3 regions of the Streptomyces griseoaurantiacus genome follow, and region 2 is predicted to be linked to each of the others. Evidence: predicted binding sites of a transcription regulator. Region 2 holds the regulator's gene; each other region holds the start of a gene.

Region 1 (4,430 bases), 990 kb from region 2:
GTGCGCGCCGTGCAGCTCGACACCGTCGAAGCCGATGCGCTCCGCGGCGGCGGCCGCCTCGGCGAAGGCGCCGATGACGTCGTCCAGGTCCTGCCGGGTCATCGCCCGGCCGGTGGCCTCCTCCTCGCCGACGCGCAGACCGGAGGGGCCGACGGCGGGGGCCTCGGGGAAGGGCGGCCGGCCCTGCTCGCGGACCATGCCGACGTGCCAGAGCTGCGGCACGATCGTGCCGCCCGCCGCGTGCACCGCCTCGGCGACCTTCGCCCAGCCCGCGAGCTGCTCCTCGCCGTGGAACCGGGGGACGCGGTCGCTGAGTCCGGCCGAGGCGTGGCCGACGTAGGTGCCCTCGGTCACGATCAGCCCGACGCCCGCGGCGGCCCGGCGCGCGTAGTACGAGAGCACGTCCTCGCCGGGGACGCCGCCCGGGGAGAACATGCGGGTCATCGGCGCCATCGCGATGCGGTTGGGGACGGTCAGGCCGTTCAGCGCGACGGGCCGGGAGAGGATGCTCGCGGCACGGGAGGCGGGGGCGTCCGCACCGGTGGGGAGGTCGGCGGGGGCGGTCATACGGGCTCCAGGGGGGCGTGGGAACAACCGGTCAGTATGTGCACGCGCATGCAACGCGTCCCCCAGATCAATGCCCTGTACAGCGATCGCATTCCCGTCCGCCCCGGGAATGTGACCCCCGCCTCCCGAAGGCTGTGAGCGGTGACTCCCCGCGTGCCGGGCACGCCGAAGGGCGGCACCCCCCGTACGGGGAGTGCCGCCCTCTGTCGCACTCGTGCGTCGGCGTGCGCCGGCGCGTCACGGACTCGCGTCCGATCCTCGGTGGGCCCGGCGGGAGGCCGGGCCCGGGGAGGATCAGAAGTCCATGTCACCGCCCGGCATGCCGCCCGGAGCGCCCGCCGGGGCGGCCTTCTCCGGCTTGTCGGCGATGACGGCCTCGGTGGTCAGGAACAGCGCGGCGATGGAGGCGGCGTTCTGCAGCGCGGAACGGGTCACCTTCGCCGGGTCGATGATGCCTTCCTTGACCAGGTCGACGTACTCGCCGGTCGCGGCGTTCAGGCCGTGGCCCGGGGTCAGGTTGCGCACCTTCTCCACCACGACGCCGCCCTCGAGGCCGGCGTTGACGGCGATCTGCTTCAGCGGGGCCTCGAGCGCCAGCTTGACGGCGGCGGCACCGGTGGCCTCGTCGCCCTCGAGCTCCAGCTTCTCGAACACCTGGGAGGCCTGGAGCAGGGCCACGCCACCACCGGCGACGATGCCCTCCTCGACGGCCGCCTTCGCGTTGCGAACGGCGTCCTCGATGCGGTGCTTGCGCTCCTTGAGCTCCACCTCGGTGGCGGCACCGGCCTTGATGACCGCGACACCGCCGGCGAGCTTCGCCAGGCGCTCCTGCAGCTTCTCGCGGTCGTAGTCGGAGTCGCTGTTCTCGATCTCGGCACGGATCTGGTTGACCCGGCCGGCGACCTGGTCGGCGGAGCCGGCGCCGTCGACGATGGTGGTCTCGTCCTTGGTGATGACGACCTTGCGGGCGCGGCCCAGGAGCTCCAGACCGGCGTTCTCCAGCTTGAGGCCGACCTCCTCGGAGATGACCTCGCCGCCCGTGAGGATGGCGATGTCGCCGAGCATGGCCTTGCGGCGGTCACCGAAGCCCGGGGCCTTGACGGCGACGGACTTGAAGGTGCCGCGGATCTTGTTGACGACCAGGGTCGACAGGGCCTCGCCCTCGACGTCCTCGGCGATGATCAGCAGCGGCTTGCCCGACTGCATGACCTTCTCCAGGAGCGGGAGCAGGTCCTTGACCGCGGAGATCTTGGAGTTGGCGATGAGGATGTAGGGGTCCTCGAGCGAGGCCTCCATACGCTCCATGTCGGTCGCGAAGTACGCCGAGATGTAGCCCTTGTCGAAGCGCATGCCCTCGGTGAGCTCGAGCTCGAGCCCGAAGGTCTGCGACTCCTCGACGGTGATGACGCCTTCCTTGCCGACCTTGTCCATCGCCTCGGCGATGAGCTCGCCGATCTGGGTGTCGGCGGCGGAGATGGAGGCCGTGGAGGCGATCTGCTCCTTGGTCTCGACCTCCTTGGCCTGGTCGAGCAGGGCGGCGGAGACGGCCTCGACGGCCTTCTCGATACCGCGCTTCAGCGCCATCGGGTTCGCGCCGGCCGCCACGTTGCGCAGGCCCTCGCGGACCAGCGCCTGGGCGAGGACGGTCGCGGTGGTCGTACCGTCACCGGCGACGTCGTCCGTCTTCTTGGCGACTTCCTTGACCAGCTCGGCGCCGATCTTCTCGTACGGGTCCTCGAGCTCGATCTCCTTGGCGATGGAGACACCGTCGTTGGTGATCGTGGGGGCGCCCCACTTCTTCTCGAGGACGACGTTGCGGCCCTTGGGGCCGAGCGTCACCTTCACGGCGTCCGCGAGCTGGTTCATGCCGCGCTCGAGGCCGCGCCGCGCCTCCTCGTCGAACGCGATGATCTTGGCCATGTGAAGTGGTCCTCCCGGACTGGGGTGGATTGCTCCGGACCGCGCCCGCGCCCGCGACGGACGGCACCGGCTGGTGGTTCCTTGCCCCACCTCGCCAGGGCCTCACCGACCCGGTCCTTCGTTGTCACTCTCACCTTGTGAGTGCTAACGCCAATGATTAGCACTCACCCCCCGAGAGTGCAAGCGCCATCCCGCCGAACCCGGACAGACCGAAGGGCCCGCGGGCACCCGACGGTGCCCACGAGCCCTTCGTTCACGTCGAACTTTCAGTCGGCGCGCGCGTCAGCCGGCAACGCGGACCATGTCCGCCTGCGGCCCCTTCTGACCCTGCGAGATCTCGAACTCGACCCGCTGGCCCTCTTCCAGAGTGCGGTAACCGTCCATCTGGATCGCGCTGTAGTGGACGAACACATCCGCACCACCGTCGACCGCGATGAAGCCGTACCCCTTCTCCGCGTTGAACCACTTGACGGTGCCCTGAGCCATGCCTAACTCCCCTATTACTGGCCCTTGCACGGATCCGCACTTCGCGAATCCGGGTCAGACCTCACCCCCCAACGGTTGGGGGCGTGCGCCGGAACGCGTCGACCGCGGCTGAATGTATCTGTCCAACTGCCGTCTGCAACAGGTCAATCGGACGAGAAATCTGGGCACGACCGGTCGGGAATGTACGGAGAATTCGCTCGAATTCAGGGCAAGTCGGGCCGCACAAAAGGCGCATTAGTCACAAAAGCCCTGCGCACTTTGGCTACTTCTTGTCGGAAGCGCGGCATGATCGCCTTCGCCCGGTCTCAGAAATCCGGGGCGCGTTCCCCAACTGTACCGCGTTCAACCCTGCAGAATTGCCCCCTCCGCTTCTCTCACGGAGGGGGCAATTCGATATACGCGCGGTGATCGGCATTACCGAAGGTAAGCGGAAGCCGTCCGGTGCCGGACTCAGCCGCCGGCGACCGCGGGAATGATCGAGACGCCGGCACCCTCGGGCGTCGCCGTGTCGAGCCCCTGCTCGAAGCGGACGTCGTCGTCGTTGACGTACACGTTGACGAAGCGGCGCAGCTTGCCCTGGTCGTCCAGGACCCGGGCGGCGATCCCGGTGTGGTTCTTCTCCAGGTCCGCGATGACCTCGCCGAGGGTCGTGCCCTCGGCGCTGACCTCGGCCTTGCCGCCGGTGTAGGTGCGCAGGATGGTGGGGATGCGAACGGTGACGCTCATGGGGGTGATGACCTCCGGTCGGGTGCGAGGTGCTCAGGTGCTCGGTAGGGGCGCGTGCGCGGGAGAAGCGGGGGCGGGAGGTGCCGGGGCCGGGCGGGGCCGCCCGGGACCGGCTGCCCGAGCCGCCTCCCGGAAGGAGGCCGGGCTACGCGAGCCCCGCCTCCCGGAAGGAGTCCAGGGACGGCCGGATCGTCGCGGTCAGCCCGGTGCCCGCCACCGCGTCCAGCGTCTTGAGGCCGTCACCGGTGTTCAGGACGACGGTCGTCAGCGAGGGGTCGAGCACCCCGGCCTCGATGAGCTTGCGGGTGACGCCCACCGTCACCCCGCCCGCGGTCTCCGCGAAGATGCCCTCGGTCCGGGCGAGCAGCTTGATCGCGTCGACGATCTGCTCGTCGTTCACGTCCTCCACGACGCCGCCCGTGCGGCGCGCGATGTCCAGGACGTAGGGGCCGTCGGCCGGGTTGCCGATCGCGAGGGACTTGGCGATCGTGTCCGGCTTCTGCGGCCGCACGACGTCGTGGCCCGCCTTGAACGCGGTCGACACCGGCGAGCAGCCCTCGGCCTGGGCACCGAAGATCTTGTACGGCTTGTCCTCCACCAGACCCAGTTCGATCAGCTCCCGCAGCCCCTTGTCGATCTTCGTGAGCTGGGAGCCGGAGGCGATCGGCACCACGAGCTGGTCGGGCAGTCGCCAGCCGAGCTGCTCGCAGATCTCGTACGCCAGCGTCTTG
Region 2 (4,430 bases):
AGGGGCTCGCGGCGTCCCGGCGCGCGCTGGCGGACGGTCTGCTCGACCCCGGGCCGTACGAGGCGGGGCGGGCGGCGCTGACCCTGCGGGGGCGGCTGCTGGCGGACGCGGTGGTGCGGGACCTGGTGGACTGACAGGACCCCCGCAGCGGCGGGGAGCAGGTGCTGCTCGGCCGTGTGGACGAGCTGATCGACGGACCACCTCCGCATCGGCGGAGAGCAGCCCGCCAGGCCCGGTGTGTCAACGACTCGACGGGAGTCAGGGCACGGTCACGTGGTCGATGAGGCGTTCGACGCACCCCAGCAGCGCCGGTTCCAGGTCCTTGTACGAGTGGACCGCGGACAGGATCCGCTGCCAGGCCGCGCCGGTGTTCTCCTCCCAGCCGAGCCGCCGGCACACCCCGGTCTTCCAGTCCTCGCCCCGCGGGACCCGCGGCCACCCGCCGATCCCCAGCGCGGCCGGCTTCACGGCCTCCCACACGTCGATGAACGGGTGCCCGACCACGAGCGCGTGCGCGCTGGTGACGGACTCCGCGATCCGGGACTCCTTGGAGCCGGGGACCAGGTGGTCGACCAGGACGCCGAGCCGGGCGTCCGGGCCCGGCGCGAACTCCTCGACCACGGCGGGCAGATCGTCGATCCCCGAGAGGTACTCGACGACGACGCCCTCCACCCGGAGGTCGTCGCCCCACACCTTCTCGACGAGTTCCGCGTCGTGCCGTCCCTCGACGTAGATCCGGCCCGCCCGGGCCACCCGCGCCCGCGCCTCCGGCACCGCGAGGGAACCCGAGGCCGTCCGCGCGGGGCGGGCCGGCGCCCGTCCGGCGGCCGGCCGCACCAGCGTCACCGGGCGCCCCTCCAGCAGGAACCCGCGCGGCTCCAGCGGGAACACGCGGTGCTTGCCGAAGCGGTCCTCCAGGGTCACCGTGCCGGCCTCGCAGCGGATCACCGCCCCGCAGAAGCCGGTGGCCGGCTCCTCCACCACCAGTCCCGGGTCCGCCGGAACCTCCGGCACGGGCGCGGGCTTCTTCCACGGCGGGGTGAGGTCCGGAGAGTACTGGCGCATTCGACCGACGATAGGGAAAGCTCCCCGCCCGTCACGGCGACACGCCGAAGCGGCGTGCCAGCGCGTCCCGTTGGGCACGGACGAACCGCGCGTCGACGAGCGCTCCGTGGCCGGGCACGTACACCGCGTCCTCCCCGCCGAGGCCGAGCAGCCGGTCCAGCGCGGCCGGCCAGCGTGCGGGCACCGCGTCGGGTCCCGCCTGGGGCTCGCCGGACTCCTCGACGAGGTCGCCGCAGAAGACGACCCCGGGGGAGGAGGGCGTGGCGGGGACGAGCACCGCGAGGTCGTGCGCGGTGTGGCCGGGGCCCACGTCGGCCAGCAGCACCGTCGTCCCCCCGCCCAGGTCGAGGGTCCACTCGCCGGTGACGTGGTGCCGGGGCGGGACCAGGCAGCCCGCCGCCCCGGCCGCCGCCTGGGGGGCGAGGCCGTTGCGCACGGCGTCCGCGCGCAGTTCCCCGCGTCCGCGCGGCGTGTACGCCGCGTCGACGCCGACCGCGCCGAACACCTCCGCCTCCGGGAACGCCGGGGCACCGAAGACGTGGTCGAAGTGGGGGTGGGTCAGCGCGAGATGTGTCACACCCCCCGGCCCCGAGGCGCCGGCACCGGTACCTGCTCCGGCGTGCGCGGCCTCGCCGGCGGGGCCGGCGTGCCCGCCCAGCAGCCGTGCCACGTCCGCGCGCAGCCGGGCGCCCTCGGCGAGGCTCGCCCCGGCATCCACCAGCAGTGCCGCCTCCCCGCCCACGACGAGCCCGGCCGTGCAGTCCCAGCGGGGCAGCCGGCACCGCCCGACCCGGGCCGTCACCCCCTCCCAGGCCACTCCGCCCCCGTCGCCCCCGTCACCGTCCCGCCACCGCACGCTCATACCGGGACGCTAGTCCTCAGGACGGTCCCCGGGCACGGCCTCGCAGGCCCCGCCCTTGCCCGCGCCGTACCCCCCGGCCGTACACTGGACCGGGGATGCTGGCACTCGCACACCTGGAGTGCCAGACGAAGTCGCCAAGGGGACGGCCTTCTGGAGGTGCGCGGTGCTCAGTGAACGCAGGCTCGAGGTGCTGCGCGCCATCGTCCAGGACTACGTGGGCACCGAGGAGCCGGTGGGTTCCAAGGCGCTCACCGAGCGGCACAACCTCGGCGTCTCCCCGGCCACCGTGCGCAACGACATGGCGGCCCTCGAGGACGAGGGCTTCATCGCGCAGCCGCACACCAGCGCCGGGCGCATCCCCACGGACAAGGGCTACCGCCTCTTCGTCGACAAGCTGGCCGGCGTCAAGCCGATGACGGCCCCCGAGCGGCGGGCGATCCAGAACTTCCTCGACGGCGCCGTCGACCTCGACGACGTCGTCGCCCGCACGGTGCGGCTGCTCGCGCAGCTCACCCGGCAGGTCGCGGTCGTGCAGTACCCCTCGCTGACCCGTTCGACCGTGCGGCACGTGGAACTGCTCGCGCTCGCCCCCGCGCGGGTGATGCTGGTGCTGATCACGGACACCGGACGGGTGGAGCAGCGGGTGATCGACTGCCCGGTGCCGTTCGGCGAGGCGTCCCTCGCGGACCTGCGGGCGCGGCTGAACAGCCGGGTCGCGGGACGCCGCTTCGCGGACGTGCCCCAGCTCGTGCAGGACCTTCCGGAGGCGTTCGAGGAACCGGAGGACCGCGCGACGGTCGCCACGGTGCTCTCGACGCTGCTGGAGACCCTGGTCGAGGAGACCGAGGAGCGGCTGATGATCGGCGGCACCGCCAATCTGACCCGCTTCGGACATGACTTCCCTCTCACCATCCGGCCCGTCCTGGAGGCGCTGGAGGAGCAGGTCGTGCTCCTCAAGTTGCTGGGCGAGGCGAAGGATTCGGCCATGACCGTGCGTATCGGTCACGAGATCGCCCACGAGGGACTCAACTCCACGTCCGTCGTCTCCGTCGGCTACGGTTCGGGCGGCGAGGCAGTAGCCAAACTCGGCGTGGTCGGACCGACCCGCATGGATTACCCGGGAACGATGGGAGCGGTACGAGCGGTGGCACGGTACGTCGGACAGATCCTGGCGGAGTCCTGAGGTGGCCACGGACTACTACGCCGTGCTCGGCGTGCGCCGCGACGCGTCGCAGGATGAGATCAAGAAGGCCTTCCGGCGGCTCGCCCGCGAGCTGCATCCGGACGTCAACCCCGATCCGAAGACGCAGGAGCGCTTCAAGGAGATCAACGCCGCCTACGAGGTGTTGTCGGACCCGCAGAAGAAGCAGGTCTACGACCTCGGCGGCGACCCCCTGTCGCAGAGCGGCGGAGGCGGTGCGGGCGGCTTCGGAGCCGGTGGCTTCGGCAACTTCTCCGACATCATGGACGCGTTCTTCGGCACGGCCTCGCAGCGCGGACCGCGCTCGCGGACCCGCCGCGGCCAGGACGCCATGATCCGGATCGACGTCGAGCTCGACGAGGCGGCCTTCGGCACCACGAAGGACATCCAGGTCGACACGGCGATCGTCTGCACGACCTGCAGCGGCGAGGGCGCCGCGCCCGGCACCACCGCGCAGACCTGCGACATGTGCCGCGGCCGCGGCGAGGTCTCGCAGGTCACCCGGTCCTTCCTGGGCCAGGTCATGACCTCCCGGCCCTGCCCCCAGTGCCAGGGCTTCGGCACGGTCGTGCCCACCCCGTGCCCCGAGTGCGCGGGCGACGGCCGGATCCGCTCCCGCCGGACGCTGACGGTGAAGATCCCCGCCGGTGTCGACAACGGCACGCGCATCCAGCTCGCCGGGGAGGGCGAGGTCGGCCCCGGCGGCGGCCCCGCAGGCGACCTCTACGTGGAGATCCACGAGACCGCGCACTCGATGTTCCAGCGGCGCGGCGACGACCTGCACTGCACGGTCACCATCCCGATGACGGCGGCGACGCTGGGCACCAAGGTGCCACTGGAGACGCTGGACGGCCTGGAGGAGGTCGACATCCGGCCCGGCACCCAGTCCGGGCAGTCGATCCCGCTGCACGGGCGCGGTGTCACGCACCTGCGGGGCGGCGGCCGCGGCGACCTCGTGGTGCACGTCGAGGTGCAGACCCCCGTCAAGCTCGACCCCGAGCAGGAGCGGCTGGTGCGGGAGCTGGCGAAGCTGCGCGGCGAGGAGCGGCCCACGGGGCAGTTCCAGCCGGGCCAGCAGGGCCTGTTCTCCCGGCTCAAGGACGCGTTCAACGGCCGCTGAGCCGGCCGGTTCCCCTCTCGCCCCCGGGTGCGCCCGGGGGCGGGGAAAACCCAGCGGAACCGTCGATTCGGACTCTTCGGGGGGACGTGGCACCATGCGGGCATGTCCTCGCTGACCGATCTGTTCCCGCACCCGATCGTGCAGGCCCCCATGGCCGGGGGCGTGTCGGTGCCGCGGCTGGC
Region 3 (4,430 bases), 2.1 Mb from region 2:
GCCTCGCGCACCTCGATCAGTCCCGCGAGCCCGAGCGCCTCGGCGTTGGCCCGCGCCACCGCCGCGGTGAGCGGGTCCCGGTCCACCGCCAGGACCCGGATGCCCGCGCGGGCGAGCGCGAGGGCGTCGCCGCCGATGCCGCAGCACAGGTCGGCGACGGAGGTGACGCCCAGTGCGCGCAGCCGCCGGGCGCGGTGCTCGGCCACCGTGGCGCGGGTCGACTGCTCGACGCCGTTCGGGGTGAAGAACATCCGCTCGGCGTCGGCGGCCGGGAACTTCGCCGCCGCCCGCTGCCGCAGCCGGGCCTGGGCGAGGGCCGCGGACACCAGCTCGGCGGGGTGCGTGCGGCGCAGCCGGGTGGCGACGGCCAGCTCCCGCGCCGGGTCGGTGCCGCGCACCTCGTCGAGGAGGGCGCGGCCCTCCGTGGTGAGCAGGGCGGCGAAGGAGGCGTCGTTCACCTGGCCATTGTGGTCCAGTGTCGGCCAGTCGGTGGACGATGACCGGCCGGTCGGTGGACGGTGACCGGCGGGTCGCGGTGTCGGGCGGGAGCGGGGGCGGGTGACTGCGAGGATCCGGCGCCATGCGACTCGTACGACAAAACGATGAATATCGCGCAAGGGGTGTGAAAGCCGCGCGAGGGGCGTGCGGGGCCGCGCCGGCGGCGGTGCGTGGAGCTCTCGCGCTGCTCGCGGCGGCCGCACTGGCCTCCGGATGCTCCGCCGCACCCCCGTCCTCCGGCACACCCGGCGCACAGGACGCACAGGGCGGCACCCGGGAACTCGAGGCGCCCCCGGCGCGCGCTCTGGACTCCTACGCCTCCAGGCTGCGCGCCGCGCACCACGCGCGAGTCGCCGCGGCGAAGCGCTGGGGCCTGAAGGGCGTACCCCTCACGGCCCCTCCGCCCCCGGCGAGGAAACCGGTCATCACCACCCGCGAGGGCTTCGAGGTCGAGGACGGCGAGGACCTGCCGCCGGTTTTCACCACCGTCCCCACCGAGGACCGGGTCGTCTTCCTCACCATCGACGACGGCGCCGAGAAGGACCCCGACTTCCTCAGGATGATGAGCGAACTGAAGGTCCCCTACACGGCGTTCCTCAGCAACTACCTGGTCAAGGACGACTACGGCTACTTCCGCCGGATGCGGGACCTGGGCGCGGGCGTGGACAACCACACCCTCCACCACCCCTACCTGCCGGGGCTGTCGTACGAGGAGCAGCGGCACGAGATCTGCGCCATGCAGGACATCATGCGCGAGCAGTTCGGCAAGCGCCCCCGGATGCTGCGCCCGCCCTACGGCAACTACAACCGGGACACCCTGGTCGCGGCGAAGTCCTGCGGCGTCAAGTACGCGCCGATCTGGAACGAGGAGGTCTACGTCGACCACTGGGAGTACCGCGAGGACGACCGCAGCCTGCACCCCGGGGACATCGTCCTCACCCACTTCCGCGGCAAGGACGAGTGGGACGGCACGATGGTCGACGACATGCGCCGCTTCCTGAACAAGGTCACGGCCGAGGGCTACGCGGTGGCCCGCCTGGAGGACTACCTGTGAGAGCGCCGGGCGCCCGGCCGAAGGACCTTTCCAGGTCGCCGCGCGCCCGGCCGGCGGCGCCCCGATTCCGACACAGCGGCACAGCGAACTGGCACTCCGCTTGACCGAGTGCTAATCGCAGTCATAGTCTCGGCTCTGGCACTCCCCACAGGAGAGTGCCAACAACGCGACGGGCAGGTCCGGCACCCGCGACGACGGATCGACCTGGTCGCCACCTCAGACAGTTAACCCCGTGAGATCTCCGAAGGGGGAGGTCGGATCGTGACGACCGCCAGCTCCAAGGTTGCCATCAAGCCGCTCGAGGACCGCATTGTGGTCCAGCCGCTGGACGCCGAGCAGACCACGGCCTCTGGCCTGGTCATCCCGGACACCGCCAAGGAGAAGCCCCAGGAGGGCGTCGTCCTGGCCGTGGGCCCGGGCCGCTTCGAGGACGGCAACCGCCTTCCGCTCGACGTCAAGGTCGGCGACGTCGTGCTCTACAGCAAGTACGGCGGCACCGAGGTGAAGTACAACAACGAGGAGTACCTCGTCCTCTCGGCCCGCGACGTGCTCGCGATCATCGAGAAGTAATTCACCTCAGCACTCGTGCTGTGAGCTGCGCCCCTGGCCCCCCGCGACCTACCAGTAGCCGGGCGTCCGGGGCGCAGTGCCTTTTTCACCCAGATTTCGAAAGAGGGCTCACGCTCCCATGGCGAAGATCCTGAAGTTCGACGAGGACGCCCGTCGCGCCCTCGAGCGCGGCGTCAACAAGCTTGCCGACACGGTGAAGGTGACGATCGGCCCCAAGGGCCGCAACGTCGTCATCGACAAGAAGTTCGGCGCTCCCACCATCACCAACGACGGTGTCACCATCGCCCGCGAGGTCGAGGTCGAGGACCCGTACGAGAACCTCGGTGCCCAGCTCGTGAAGGAGGTGGCGACCAAGACCAACGACATCGCGGGTGACGGTACGACCACCGCCACCGTGCTGGCCCAGGCGCTGGTCCGCGAGGGCCTGCGCAACGTCGCCGCCGGTGCCTCCCCGGCCGCCCTCAAGAAGGGCATCGACGCCGCCGTCAAGGCCGTCTCCGAGGAGCTGCTCGCCACCGCGCGGCCGATCGACGAGAAGTCCGACATCGCCGCGGTCGCCGGACTGTCCGCCCAGGACAGCCAGGTCGGCGAGCTCATCGCCGAGGCGATGGACAAGGTCGGCAAGGACGGTGTCATCACCGTCGAGGAGTCCAACACCTTCGGTCTGGAGCTGGACTTCACCGAGGGCATGGCCTTCGACAAGGGCTACCTGTCGCCGTACTTCGTGACGGACCAGGAGCGCATGGAGGCCGTCCTCGAGGACCCGTACATCCTCATCCACCAGGGCAAGATCTCCTCCATCGCGGACATGCTGCCGCTGCTCGAGAAGATCATCCAGACCAACTCCTCGAAGCCGCTGCTGATCATCGCCGAGGACGTCGAGGGCGAGGCCCTGTCGACGCTGGTCGTCAACAAGATCCGCGGCACCTTCAACGCCGTCGCGGTGAAGGCCCCCGGCTTCGGCGACCGCCGCAAGGCGATGCTCGGCGACATGGCCACCCTCACCGGTGCCACCGTCATCGCCGAGGAGGTCGGCCTCAAGCTCGACCAGGTCGGCCTGGAGGTACTGGGCACCGCCCGGCGCGTCACGGTCACCAAGGACGACACCACCCTCGTCGACGGCGGCGGCAACAGCGCCGACGTCCAGGGCCGCGTCGCCCAGATCAAGGCCGAGATCGAGACCACGGACTCCGACTGGGACCGCGAGAAGCTCCAGGAGCGCCTCGCGAAGCTGGCCGGCGGCGTGTGCGTGATCAAGGTCGGCGCCGCCACCGAGGTGGAGCTCAAGGAGAAGAAGCACCGTCTGGAGGACGCCATCTCCGCGACCCGCGCCGCGGTCGAGGAGGGCATCGTCTCCGGTGGTGGCTCCGCGCTCGTCCACGCGGTCAAGGTCCTCGAGGGCAACCTCGGCAAGGAGGGCGACGAGGCCACCGGTGTCGCCGTCGTCCGCCGCGCCGCCGTCGAGCCGCTGCGCTGGATCGCCGAGAACGCCGGCCTCGAGGGCTACGTCATCACCGCCAAGGTGGCCGAGCTCGACAAGGGTCAGGGCTTCAACGCCGCGACCGGCGAGTACGGCGACCTGGTCAAGGCCGGCGTCATCGACCCGGTCAAGGTCACCCGCTCCGCCCTGGAGAACGCCGCCTCCATCGCCTCCCTCCTCCTGACGACCGAGACCCTCGTCGTCGAGAAGAAGGAAGAGGAAGAGCCGGCCGCCGCGGGCCACAGCCACGGCCACTCCCACTGAGCACGGCCCGCTGAACGACGCACAGGCCCCGCGCCCCGGAAAGGGGGCGCGGGGCCTTGTCGTGCCCGGGGCGCGACAAGGCCCGCTGTCAGTGCCGTACGCCATGCTGCGGGGCAGACGACGCCAAGCGGGAGGGGCATCATGCGCACACCGGTGAGCGGTGAGGTTCACGTCACCTACTGGCAGCTCTACGTCGAGAGCGGTCCGGGAGGCGCCGTCCCGGGCGTCGCCGACGCGTTCGCGGGCCAGACGGTGGGCCTCTGCGGGGCGGCCGTGCCCGGTGCCCTCCACCTGACCACAGGTTTGCACTCGGGCCGTGTCGGCTTCACCGTCGAAATCCACGACGAGCCTCCCGCCCTGGACCCGGTCTGGGAAGACGTCGTGGAGGTCTCGTTCCGCCCGGTCTCCGGTCGCACCCATCTCGAGCAGTGGGCGGGCACGGCTTCATGGCCACTGGACCTGGCCATGACGGACCACCGGGTGCGTTACTGCGCCCGGGGGATGGACGCCGGACGCGACCTGGACACCAGGTCTGACGAGGACCCGCAGGTGGACAGCTACCTC

What was found. The regulator HrcA, encoded in region 2, represses chaperone genes, less so after heat shock. The targets are predictions, from matches to a motif close to TTNGCACTCNGNNNNNCNGAGTGCNAA.
Region 1: a site for HrcA is predicted at 2,645-2,671, ahead of groL (chaperonin GroEL). Genes of this name have one in related genera too.
Region 3: a site for HrcA is predicted at 1,641-1,667, ahead of groES (co-chaperone GroES). Genes of this name have one in related genera too.

Annotation. Positions count from the first base shown of each region.
Region 1 is NZ_CP108326.1:3,291,698-3,296,127, forward strand. Features, by position in the region: gene OHB09_RS14565 (NADH:flavin oxidoreductase) at 1-567, opposite strand, end outside; gene groL (chaperonin GroEL) at 862-2,487, opposite strand; gene OHB09_RS14575 (cold-shock protein) at 2,770-2,973, opposite strand; gene OHB09_RS14580 (MoaD/ThiS family protein) at 3,424-3,699, opposite strand; gene thrC (threonine synthase) at 3,845-4,430, opposite strand, start outside.
Region 2 is NZ_CP108326.1:2,305,609-2,310,038, reverse strand. Features, by position in the region: gene hemW (radical SAM family heme chaperone HemW) at 1-134, shown strand, start outside; gene OHB09_RS10360 (DUF3097 domain-containing protein) at 259-1,065, opposite strand; gene OHB09_RS10355 (MBL fold metallo-hydrolase) at 1,097-1,927, opposite strand; gene hrcA (heat-inducible transcriptional repressor HrcA) at 2,091-3,110, shown strand; gene dnaJ (molecular chaperone DnaJ) at 3,112-4,248, shown strand; gene OHB09_RS10340 (nitronate monooxygenase) at 4,351-4,430, shown strand, end outside.
Region 3 is NZ_CP108326.1:4,419,221-4,423,650, forward strand. Features, by position in the region: gene OHB09_RS19785 (class I SAM-dependent methyltransferase) at 1-458, opposite strand, end outside; gene OHB09_RS19790 (polysaccharide deacetylase family protein) at 581-1,552, shown strand; gene groES (co-chaperone GroES) at 1,814-2,122, shown strand; gene groL (chaperonin GroEL) at 2,241-3,866, shown strand; gene OHB09_RS19805 (hypothetical protein) at 4,008-4,430, shown strand, end outside.